3 regions of the Yersinia canariae genome follow, and region 2 is predicted to be linked to each of the others. Evidence: predicted binding sites of a transcription regulator. Region 2 holds the regulator's gene; each other region holds the start of a gene.

Region 1 (4,256 bases), 180 kb from region 2:
CGAAGGTGTCTTTACAGACATCGTCGTATTGCGATCATTTGAGAGACTCTAATACAGGTTAATCCTTATCTCAGTACTTCTACGGAGAGATAAGTTTCAGCTGTATTGTTTCAATTTTCAGCTTGTTCCAGATTGTTAAAGAGCAATATCTTAAACACGACTCGTTAAAGTCATCTTTAAGATATTTTCAGTTCATAAAGAACCGGTGATAATGTCTTTCACACATTATCGGAGTGGCGTCCCCAAGGGGATTCGAACCCCTGTTACAGCCGTGAAAGGGCAGTGTCCTAGGCCTCTAGACGATGGGGACACAAAAATCCGATTAAATCATTCAACTTAATCGTTTTTGCATCAGCATGAGTCGAAACTCACAACATCAACAGGTGCTCTTGCTCGTTTACATTCATCAGACAATCTGTGTGGACACTGCGCAATGCGTATCGTTAGGTAAGGAGGTGATCCAACCGCAGGTTCCCCTACGGTTACCTTGTTACGACTTCACCCCAGTCATGAATCACAAAGTGGTAAGCGCCCTCCCGAAGGTTAAGCTACCTACTTCTTTTTGCAACCCACTCCCATGGTGTGACGGGCGGTGTGTACAAGGCCCGGGAACGTATTCACCGTAGCATTCTGATCTACGATTACTAGCGATTCCGACTTCATGGAGTCGAGTTGCAGACTCCAATCCGGACTACGACAGACTTTATGTGGTCCGCTTGCTCTCGCGAGTTCGCTTCACTTTGTATCTGCCATTGTAGCACGTGTGTAGCCCTACTCGTAAGGGCCATGATGACTTGACGTCATCCCCACCTTCCTCCGGTTTATCACCGGCAGTCTCCTTTGAGTTCCCACCATTACGTGCTGGCAACAAAGGATAAGGGTTGCGCTCGTTGCGGGACTTAACCCAACATTTCACAACACGAGCTGACGACAGCCATGCAGCACCTGTCTCACAGTTCCCGAAGGCACCGAAGCATCTCTGCTAAGTTCTGTGGATGTCAAGAGTAGGTAAGGTTCTTCGCGTTGCATCGAATTAAACCACATGCTCCACCGCTTGTGCGGGCCCCCGTCAATTCATTTGAGTTTTAACCTTGCGGCCGTACTCCCCAGGCGGTCGACTTAACGCGTTAGCTCCGGAAGCCACGCCTCAAGGGCACAACCTCCAAGTCGACATCGTTTACAGCGTGGACTACCAGGGTATCTAATCCTGTTTGCTCCCCACGCTTTCGCACCTGAGCGTCAGTCTTTGTCCAGGGGGCCGCCTTCGCCACCGGTATTCCTCCAGATCTCTACGCATTTCACCGCTACACCTGGAATTCTACCCCCCTCTACAAGACTCTAGCTTGCCAGTTTCAAATGCAGTTCCCACGTTAAGCGCGGGGATTTCACATCTGACTTAACAAACCGCCTGCGTGCGCTTTACGCCCAGTAATTCCGATTAACGCTTGCACCCTCCGTATTACCGCGGCTGCTGGCACGGAGTTAGCCGGTGCTTCTTCTGCGAGTAACGTCAATCACTGCGGTTATTAACCACAATGCCTTCCTCCTCGCTGAAAGTGCTTTACAACCCGAAGGCCTTCTTCACACACGCGGCATGGCTGCATCAGGCTTGCGCCCATTGTGCAATATTCCCCACTGCTGCCTCCCGTAGGAGTCTGGACCGTGTCTCAGTTCCAGTGTGGCTGGTCATCCTCTCAGACCAGCTAGGGATCGTCGCCTAGGTGAGCCGTTACCCCACCTACTAGCTAATCCCATCTGGGCACATCCGATGGCGTGAGGCCCTAAGGTCCCCCACTTTGCTCTTGCGAGGTCATGCGGTATTAGCTACCGTTTCCAGTAGTTATCCCCCTCCATCAGGCAGTTTCCCAGACATTACTCACCCGTCCGCCGCTCGCCGGCAAAGTAGTAAACTACTTCCCGCTGCCGCTCGACTTGCATGTGTTAGGCCTGCCGCCAGCGTTCAATCTGAGCCATGATCAAACTCTTCAATTTAAGATTTGTTTGATTTGCTATGAGTTAACATAGCGATGCTCAAAGATTACTTTCTGCAAATATGCATTCGAACCGAAGTTCAAATGTGTACTGCTTTGGTCACTCTTCAAGACTTTGATATTTCTTTGCCTGTCGAAACAGGCTTCGATATCGTCTTGCGAGTGCCCACACAGATTGTCTGATAAATTGTTAAAGAGCGTTCGTTATCAACCGGTGGTTGGTAACGCGAGGTGCGCATATTACGCTTTTCTCATTCAGAGTCAACTACTAATTTCGTTGATTTTCTCTGTTCTCTCTGCCGGTCACTCAACTACTTGGTTCGTTGTGTGCCGTCTCGATGGATGCGCATTATAGGGAGTCGAATTTTTTGCACAACTCTTTTCTCGCCTTTTTCTACTGTTTGAATACTTTTCGCTCCTTACGTGTAGATCTTGGTCGATCCACGGCATTTTCCCTATGATCCCAATGGTCGATTGGTTGTAATTCCATCAGCAAAGGCTAGTATGGCCGGTAAAGAGTGATCTTATTGAGAGGCTATTGCTATGTCCGACCCTATCCGCCCTTATCTTCATTATTCACCGACGCTTGGTAAACGCGTTATGATTGATAGATCGAGTGTGATCATTGGTAATGTCATTTTGGGTGATGATGTCAGTGTCTGGCCGTTAGTTGCCATCCGTGGTGATGTTAATCAGGTTAGTATTGGTGCTCGCTCTAATATCCAAGACGGAAGTGTTTTGCATGTTACCCATCACTCAGAACATAACCCCGAGGGAAATCCACTGATTATTGGTGAAGATGTGACTGTCGGACATAAAGCTATGCTTCACGGCTGCACCATCGGTAATCGGGTATTAGTGGGAATGGGCTCCATCGTGTTAGATGGTGCTGTTATTGAAGATGATGTGATGATTGGAGCGGGTAGCCTAGTTTCCCCTGGAAAACGATTGGCGAGTGGTTACCTCTATATGGGCAGCCCAGCCAGACAAGCCCGCCCTTTAACACCTGCTGAATTAGAAGGCCTGCTTTATTCCGCGAGTAACTATGTGCGCTGGAAAGATGACTCTCTGGCTGAAATGAAATAGCGAGTCATTTCTGATGCAGGGAATAAGCCATACTTTCCCTGCATTATCTATACCTTTCTATTTACCTAACTCATTACGTAACTGATTTAATACAGGAGCTATTGCCGGCATCACACCATGCCATAACTGAAAAGCATGCGCCGCTTGCCCCACCAGCATTCCCAGCCCATCGGCATAATTCGTCACACCCAACTGTGTGCTCCAGGCTAAAAATGGCGTGATATCAGTTTGATAGTACATATCATAACAACGAGTTTGCGGACCAATAATATCCGCAGGTATGTGCGGCACGTCGCCATGAATACCCGAAGCTGTAGCATTTATAACTAAATCAAACTGCTGCCCACTCAGAGCCTGCATCTCGATAGCATCAATATCACCTAAATGATGGAATACTTCAGCGAGTTGTTGCGCCCGAGCATAAGTCCTATTCGTAATAACGACTTTACAACCATATGAAAGTAAAGGGAGGATAACCCCTCGAGCCGCTCCACCAGCCCCCACCAATAAAATACGATCAGTTGTTTGGATCAAATGCTGTCGTTCAAGATCACTGAGTAAACCAATACCATCGGTATTGTCACCCAATAAGCGCCCATCTTCTAATTGCTTAATCGTATTGACAGCGCCTGCCAGTGACGCACGCTCAGTTAGTTCATCACACTTCGCATGAGCTCGTTCTTTAAACGGCGTAGTTATGTTCGCGCCCCGTGCCCCATCAGCAAAAAAAGACGTTAAAGTCTCTTCAAAGGATTCATTAGGTGCCAAAACTTTACCGTAGTGATGTTCAATCCCGGTTTGCTCGGCAAAAAGCGCATGGATCCTCGGAGACTTACTGTGCCCAATAGGGTTACCAAACACTGCAAACTTCTGATCCATGTTATTTCCTATCCTTGACGAAATTGCTTACCGGTTAAGGCATCTCTGATTTCAGATGGATTCAAACGCCCCCCTACCTGGCCAGTAAGTACTGGTAGCGAAGAGCCAAATTGTATTCTGATCTCATCAGTTGTTCGGCAAGGTTCTTGTCCACTTAAGTTGGCGCTGGTTGAAACCACAGGTTTGCCATATTGCGCACAAAGTTGCTGTACAAGTGGGTGGTCACTCACTCTGACCGCCAGTGAATCAAAACTGCCCGTTAACCAGCGCGGTGTCTCCGGACGTGCCGGAATTACCCAC
Region 2 (4,256 bases):
CCAAAAGAAGAGTAACTAATCATTTATGGCAACATTAATCGCAGAAAAACTGGCTAAGGCGTACAAAGGCCGTAAAGTGGTCGAAGACGTTAGCCTGAAAGTAAAGTCCGGTGAGATTGTCGGTTTACTTGGGCCGAATGGCGCGGGAAAGACCACCACTTTTTATATGGTCGTCGGTATTGTCCAACGTGACGCCGGGCGCATTGTGATTGATGATGAAGATATCAGCCTCTTGCCTTTGCATGAGCGCGCGCTGCGCGGGATTGGCTATTTACCCCAAGAGGCCTCGATCTTCCGCCGCCTGAGTGTCTTTAACAACCTGATGGCGGTGCTGGAAATCCGTAAAGACCTCTCGTCTGAGCAACGTCAGGAGCGGGCCGATGAGTTAATGGAAGAGTTCCATATTACTCATTTACGTGACAGTCTAGGCCAATCACTTTCTGGCGGTGAACGTCGTCGTGTTGAAATCGCCCGAGCGCTGGCCGCGAATCCTAAGTTTATTCTGCTGGATGAGCCTTTTGCCGGTGTTGACCCGATTTCTGTTATTGATATCAAAAAAATTATTGAGCATCTGCGCGACAGTGGCCTCGGTGTACTCATTACCGACCATAACGTGCGTGAGACGCTAGACGTTTGTGAGCGGGCTTACATTGTAAGCCAAGGGCATTTAATCGCTCACGGCACACCACAGGAAATTTTGGCTGACGAACAAGTTAAACGTGTTTATCTGGGTGAGGAGTTCCGCCTTTAATCTTCCATACCGGCACACTGTTAATGATTTTGTTAGCCACCAGGAAAATTGATACTGCATTATGAAGCAAGGTTTGCAACTCAAGTTCAGCCAACAATTGGCAATGACTCCGCAGCTACAGCAGGCTATTCGTCTGTTGCAGCTTTCTACGCTAGAACTCCAGCAGGAGATTCAGTTAGCGCTGGAGAGTAACCCCTTGCTTGAGCAAACCGATCTTCATGAAGAGATAGATGCGAAAGAAACAGTCGACAGTGAATCGCTTGATACCCGCGAAGCGCTAGAACAAAAAGATATGCCGGAAGAACTGCCACTGGATGCTACTTGGGATGAAATTTACACCGCCGGTACGCCATCCGGTATGGGCAATGATTACAGTGACGATGAACTGCCGGTCTATCAGGGGGAAACCACCCAAACCCTGCAAGACTATTTGATGTGGCAAGTTGACCTGACGCCCTTTTCCGAAACCGATGCTGCGATTGCGACCTCTATCGTCGATGCTGTTGATGAAACTGGCTATCTTACGGTGCCGCTAGAAGACATTCTGGAAAGCATGGGGGATGAAAACGTCGCATTGGACGAGGTTGAAGCCGTGCTCAAACGAATTCAACACTTTGATCCTATTGGTGTTGCTGCCCGTAATTTGCGTGAATGCCTGTTAGTACAATTATCGCAATATGCCAAAGACACCCCCTATCTTGCCGAAGCGCGCTTGGTTATTAGCGATTATCTGGATTTGCTAGGCAACCATGATTTCCGCACGATGATCCGTTTAAGCCGGCTAAAAGAAGATACACTTAAAGAAGCCATTGCTCTGATTCAGTCACTGGACCCGCGCCCTGGTCAGTCTATTAATACCGGGGAGTCTGAGTATGTCATTCCTGATGTTTTGGTACGTAAAGACAAAGGGCACTGGACGGTCGAGCTTAATGCCGATAGCATTCCACGCCTGAAAATCAACCAGCAGTATGCGGCAATGGGCAGTAATACCCGTAATGACAGTGACGGGCAGTTTATCCGCAGTAATCTGCAAGAAGCAAAATGGTTGATAAAAAGCCTTGATAGTCGCAATGAAACGCTGCTGAAAGTGGCGCGCTGCATTGTAGAACAGCAAGTGGCTTTTTTTGAGAATGGGCCTGAATTTATGAAACCCATGGTGCTGGCAGATATTGCCCAAGCCGTGGATATGCATGAGTCGACAATCTCCCGTGTGACCACGCAGAAATTCCTGCACAGTCCTCGGGGCATTTTCGAGCTGAAATATTTCTTCTCCAGTCACGTCAATACAGAGAGCGGGGGTGAAGCTTCTTCTACCGCAATCCGTGCGCTGGTGAAAAAATTGGTTGCGGCAGAAAACCCTGCCAAACCACTGAGCGACAGTAAACTGACCACTCTATTATGTGAACAAGGCATTATGGTGGCACGGCGTACCGTCGCGAAGTACCGAGAGTCGTTATCCATCCCGCCGTCAAACCAGCGTAAACAGTTGGTTTGACCTGAACTGAGAAGGAAGACACTATGCAGCTCAATATTACCGGACATCATGTCGAAATAACCGAAGCATTACGCGAGTTTGTTACCACTAAATTTGCCAAACTTGAGCAATATTTTGATCGAATTAATCAAGTGTATGTGGTTTTAAGTGTCGAGAAAGTAAAACAAATTGCAGAAGCGACGGTACATGTGAATGGAGGGGAGTTGCACGCAAGCTCAGAGCAGGAGGATATGTACGCCGCGATTGATATTTTGGTTGATAAACTGGCTCGCCAGTTGAACAAACACAAAGACAAATTGAAACAACATTAGGGGCCCTTGTTGCTGTTATCTACCCGAGGTAACTCGAGTTGCAAAAAGGCGGCAACTGAGTGAATCCCCAAGAACTTACGAAATCAAGTCACTGGGGTGAACGAAGACCGCCAACCACATGCAGCTTGAAGTCGTCGGGTACACACAGCAAAGGTTCTACACTCGCTACATAACCTGATGCCAGCAGAGAAGAATATTCCGCTGGCATCAGGCGTAAAACAGCGCTTAAGTGAAAGATGAGATGATCAACGATCCAGCATTGCAATTAAGCTCGGTATTAAATATCGAGTGCACCAAAAGCTCCGTACATTGCTCAAGTAAAAAACGGGCTTTGGAAATTATCAGCGAGTTAGCTGCCAAACAGCTCAACCTGCCATCACAGATCGTTTTCGATGCTGTATTAACCCGCGAACGTATGGGCAGCACCGGCATTGGTAATGGTATCGCGATACCTCATGGCAAGCTGGAAGAAGATACACTGCGCGCTGTAGGTGTATTTATTCGTCTGGAACAACCTATAGCTTTCGATGCTATTGATAACCAACCGGTTGATCTATTATTTGCCTTGTTGGTTCCAGCAGATCAATGTAAAACTCACTTACACACTTTGTCTTTAGTAGCCAAGCGATTAGCTGATAAAACAGTGTGTCGTCGTTTACGGGCGGCGCAAAGTGATGACGAGCTTTATCAGATCATTACTGAATTACCGCCAGAAACAGCGTAATCATGCAAGGCAACGTCTGTTTTATCCGTTATACCCGGCTCTTGTTAGCCGGAATACAGGGTTCTAATATATAGCCCAATAGATTTCAAGGTTCAGGTGAACAAAAGTAGCCAACACGCCTGCAACTTGAAAGATGATGGGTATAAAGGGGAGTCACTCACATGGTGCTGATGATTGTCAGCGGCCGTTCCGGTTCAGGGAAGTCTGTTGCTTTGCGCGCATTGGAAGATATGGGCTTTTACTGCGTCGATAACTTGCCGGTGGTTCTGTTACCGCAATTGGCGAGTACACTTGCCGATAGGAATATCTCCGCTGCAGTGAGCATAGACGTGCGCAATATGCCTGAATCTCCGGAGGTATTTGAACATGCCATGACCCAACTGCCAGACAGTTTTTCACCGCAGTTGCTGTTTTTGGATGCTGACCGCAATACCCTGATTCGTCGCTACAGTGATACCCGTCGCCTGCATCCGCTGTCGACTAAAAATTTGTCATTAGAAAGTGCTATCGATGAAGAAAGCGACCTGCTGGAGCCTTTGCGCTCACGGGCTGACTTGATTATTGATACATCTGAAATGTCAGTGCATGAATTGGCTGAGATGCTGCGTACCCGCCTGCTGGGTAAACGCGAGCGCGAGCTGACCATGGTGTTTGAGTCCTTTGGCTTTAAGCACGGTATTCCCATTGATGCAGATTATGTCTTCGACGTGCGCTTCCTGCCAAACCCACACTGGGATCCGAAATTACGCCCAATGACCGGTTTGGATAAGCCCGTTATCTCCTTCCTTGATCGCCATACCGAAGTGCATAACTTCATTTACCAGACCCGCAGTTATCTGGAACTGTGGTTACCAATGCTGGAAACCAATAACCGCAGTTATCTGACGGTTGCCATTGGGTGTACCGGCGGTAAGCACCGCTCCGTCTATGTTGCTGAACAATTGGCCGATTATTTCCGCGCTCGCGGTAAGAATG
Region 3 (4,256 bases), 580 kb from region 2:
AAACGGTAGCGCACGCCATGCAGCGTTATCTGAAATGCGGTGCGGGTCCGAAGTGTAATTGTGCCACCGGCCTTACCTAAAGCTTGCAATGCATTGCGGGTGATATTCAGTAGCACTTGCTCAATTTGGTCGGGGTCATGCGCCAACTCAGGCAAACTTGGGTCATAGTCACGGATTAACGTCACGTTATCCGGTTTCTCTAATGAGACTAGCTGGCAAACTCGTTCAGCAACCTGATGAATACTCTGTGTAACATGTTGACCGGGCCGCTGTGGGCCTAATAAGCGGTCAACCAAGTTACGTAAGCGATCAGCCTGCTCAATAATGACTTTGGTATATTCCAGCAGTGCCGGATCGGGTAAGGCTTTTGACAATAATTGTGCCGCGCCCCGTAAGCCACCTAACGGGTTCTTAATCTCGTGAGCTAACCCGCGCACCAAATCTCGGGCTGCAACTTGTTGTGCATGTTGCAATTGCTCTTGGCTTAATCGACGCTGATTATCCATCGGCGCCATTTCCAGCAATATAAAACCTTCAGGGAGTGACTGCGCGGTCAGCGATAAAATATGTGCACGGCCATCAACCACTAATGTCACTTCATTATCGGTAAAACCTTGCCCATCTTTCAGACTTTCCCGCATCAAATCGATATTGAGAGAAAAATAGCCTAATAAATCTGGCAGAGGTGTACCAAAAAGTTTACGGGAGCTTTGCGCCAGAAGTTGCTGGGCGGCGGGATTGGCATAGTGGATAGCCAAATCATCATCTAATAGCAGAATACTATTAATGAGAGAATTAAGGATCTGCCCAGCATCGGGCAGCGTGCCTGTTGCCATTACGCAGACTCCTGCACACTTTTGGTGCATTAATCCTATCGGTTCAGTCGCAACTGAGCCAGAGGAATTATGACGAAAATGAAAAGTGGAGAAAAAAGCCCATCCGAAGATGGGCTAAAAGTTTCCACGGCAACAAAAAAAACGACTAATTAAAATTAAACGCTGTAGTACAGTTCGAACTCAACTGGGTGCGGAGTCATACGAACGCGGTCCATTTCTTCTTTACGCAATTCGATGTAAGCATCGATAGCGTCGTCAGTGAACACGCCACCACGGGTCAGGAACTCGCGGTCTTCGTTCAATGCAGCCATTGCTTCGTCCAGTGAACCTGCAACTTTTGGAATTTCAGCTTCTTCTTCCGGTGGCAAGTCATACAAGTTTTTGTCCATCGCATCACCAGGGTGAATTTTGTTGATGATGCCATCAAGGCCAGCCATCAGCAGTGCTGCGAAGCACAGGTATGGGTTAGCCGCTGGATCCGGGAAGCGCGCTTCAATACGACGAGCTTTCGGGCTGGCAACCACAGGGATACGGATAGAAGCTGAGCGGTTACGGGCTGAATAAGCCAACATGACCGGTGCTTCATAGCCTGGGACCAAACGCTTGTAGGAGTTAGTCGTTGGGTTAGCCAAGGCGTTGATTGCTTTTGCGTGTTTGATAATACCGCCGATGTAGAACAGCGCCATTTCAGACAGACCAGCATATTTGTCACCCGCGAACAGGTTAGTGCCGTTCTTGGACAAAGACATATGGCAGTGCATGCCTGAACCGTTATCACCAAACATTGGTTTCGGCATAAAGGTCGCAGTTTTACCAAATGCGTGTGCCACGTTGTGCACGACATATTTGTAAATCTGAATTTCGTCAGCTTTCTTGGTCATGGTATTGAAGCGAGTTGCCACTTCATTCTGACCCGCTGTCGCCACTTCGTGGTGATGCGCTTCAACAACCAGACCCATTTCTTCCATGGTCAAACACATGGTAGAGCGCAGATCTTGTGAAGAGTCGACTGGAGGAACTGGGAAGTAACCTCCTTTTACAGCTGGACGGTGACCTTTGTTGCCGCCTTCGTATTTGGTGCTGGAGTTCCATGCGCCTTCGATATCATCGATAGCGACGTGAGAACCACGGATGCTGCTACCAAAACGAACATCGTCGAACAAGAAGAATTCTGGTTCAGGCCCGAACAACACGGTATCTGCGATGCCAGAAGCTTTCAGGAACTCTTCCGCGCGTTTGGAGATAGAACGTGGGTCGCGGTCATAACCTTGCAGAGTACCTGGCTCAAGGATGTCACAACGGATAATCAGTGTGGAATCTTCGAAGAACGGGTCCATAACAGCGGTGCTGGCGTCTGGCATCAGTACCATGTCGGATTCGTTAATGCCTTTCCAGCCACCAATCGAGGAGCCATCAAACATTTTGCCTTCTTCAAAGAAGTCAGCGTTGACCTGATGAGCCGGAATAGTGATGTGCTGTTCTTTCCCTTTAGTATCGGTGAAGCGCAAATCAACGAATTTCACTTCGTGCTCATTCAGCATCGTCAAAACATGTTCAGCGGACATACTTATATCTCCCGGATTTGTCATAGTCGTCGTCGTGGAACGATTACCGTGTATTACTGAGGTTTATGGTGCTCTGGCATTTTTGCCGGTAAAAACTTCTTGTTTCAACAAACAGTTGTTTCTAAAACCTTTTACCTGCAAGTGTGCATCAGTCAAAACAGCAAACTTGTCACTTTTTATTTCGTACTGTTATTCGCGCTGGCTATTCATGCTAAAATACATTGCGAAATCTATGCCAACTTTCCAAATCCCCCATTTATGCCATATCATGGGGGTCTGCTGATATTCAGTATGCACCAGGATAGTTATATTGCACTATTTTGGTGCTTCATTTGCGCCGTTGGGCACTGTATTGGTGCAGAAAGGGGCCGGGAGGCTATTTTTGCACCGTGAAAGGGATCACAAACACACCGCCGTTAGGTTGTTTATAAGAGAAGTTTGTGATCTTGTTTAGTCCCTCGCCTAATACGTGTACAATAGCGCGCTATTTCTAAATGCCTGAGGCAAAAAAGCTGTGATCGAGAATCTGCGTAACATCGCCATTATTGCGCACGTTGACCATGGGAAAACTACCCTGGTTGATAAGTTGCTACAACAATCTGGTACTTTCGGTGAACGTACTGAAGCAACTGAACGTGTAATGGACTCCAACGATTTGGAGAAAGAGCGTGGGATAACTATCCTCGCAAAAAATACTGCCATTAAATGGAAAGACTACCGCATCAACATCGTGGATACTCCAGGACACGCCGATTTCGGTGGTGAAGTTGAGCGTGTAATGTCTATGGTTGACTCTGTGCTGTTGGTCGTCGACGCAATGGATGGCCCGATGCCGCAGACCCGTTTCGTGACCAAAAAAGCTTTTGCTAATGGTCTGAAACCAATCGTGGTAATCAACAAAGTTGACCGTCCGGGCGCACGTCCTGACTGGGTTGTGGATCAGGTGTTTGACCTGTTCGTCAACCTGGATGCAACTGACGAACAACTGGACTTCCCTATCATTTATGCATCTGCATTGATGGGTATCGCGGGTGAAGACCACAATGATATGGCGGCAGACATGACTCCGTTGTATCAAGCTATCGTTGACCATGTATCTGCGCCACAAGTTGAGCTTGAAGCGCCGTTCCAGATGCAGATCTCTCAGCTGGATTACAACAACTATGTTGGTGTTATCGGCATCGGTCGTATCAAACGCGGTAAAGTTAAGCCAAACCAGCAAGTCACTATCATTGATAGCGAAGGCAAGACGCGTAACGGTAAAGTGGGTAAAGTTCTGACTCACATGGGTCTGGAGCGTATCGAAGCTACCGAGGCTGAAGCTGGCGACATCGTGGCTATCACCGGTCTGGGTGAGTTGAACATCTCTGACACTATCTGTGACGTTAATGCTGTTGAAGCATTGCCAGCACTGTCTGTTGATGAACCAACCGTTACTATGTATTTCTGCGTTAACACCTCTCCGTTCTGTGGTAAAGAAGGTAAGTACGTGACTTCACGTCAAATTCTTGACCGCCTGAACAAAGAGCTGATTCATAACGTAGCATTGCGTGTTGAAGAAACTGAAGATTCTGATGCGTTCCGCGTATCTGGCCGTGGTGAACTTCACCTGTCGGTTCTGATCGAAAACATGCGTCGCGAAGGTTTCGAACTGGCTGTATCTCGTCCTAAAGTTATCAACCGTGTTATCGACGGCCGCAATCAAGAACCATTTGAAAGCGTAACTTTGGATATCGAAGAACAGCACCAGGGCGCAGTAATGCAAGCCATGGGTGAGCGTAAAGGTGACGTGAAGGACATGGTTCCGGACGGCAAAGGTCGTATTCGTCTGGATTATATGATCCCAAGCCGTGGC

The links. The regulator sigma-54, encoded in region 2, starts transcription at its own class of promoters, with help from an activator protein. The targets are predictions, from matches to a motif close to GTTGGCACANNTTTCGCTNT.
Positions count from the first base shown of each region.
Region 1: F0T03_RS19870 (gamma carbonic anhydrase family protein) is a predicted target of sigma-54. The motif match lies at 2,391-2,410, and genes of this name have one in related genera.
Region 3: glnA (glutamate--ammonia ligase) is a predicted target of sigma-54. The motif match lies at 2,622-2,641, and genes of this name have one in related genera.

Region 1 covers NZ_CP043727.1:4,342,655-4,346,910, forward strand. Annotated here, with positions in the region: tRNA gene F0T03_RS19855 (tRNA-Glu) at 235-310, opposite strand; rRNA gene F0T03_RS19860 (16S ribosomal RNA) at 449-1,992, opposite strand; gene F0T03_RS19870 (gamma carbonic anhydrase family protein) at 2,535-3,077, shown strand; gene aroE (shikimate dehydrogenase) at 3,135-3,956, opposite strand; gene tsaC (L-threonylcarbamoyladenylate synthase type 1 TsaC) at 3,965-4,256, opposite strand, start outside.
Region 2 covers NZ_CP043727.1:4,161,518-4,165,773, forward strand. Annotated here, with positions in the region: gene lptA (lipopolysaccharide ABC transporter substrate-binding protein LptA) at 1-19, shown strand, start outside; gene lptB (LPS export ABC transporter ATP-binding protein) at 26-751, shown strand; gene rpoN (RNA polymerase factor sigma-54) at 813-2,246, shown strand; gene hpf (ribosome hibernation promoting factor) at 2,270-2,557, shown strand; gene ptsN (PTS IIA-like nitrogen regulatory protein PtsN) at 2,799-3,281, shown strand; gene rapZ (RNase adapter RapZ) at 3,443-4,256, shown strand, end outside.
Region 3 covers NZ_CP043727.1:34,857-39,112, forward strand. Annotated here, with positions in the region: gene glnL (nitrogen regulation protein NR(II)) at 1-836, opposite strand, end outside; gene glnA (glutamate--ammonia ligase) at 992-2,401, opposite strand; gene typA (ribosome-dependent GTPase TypA) at 2,916-4,256, shown strand, end outside.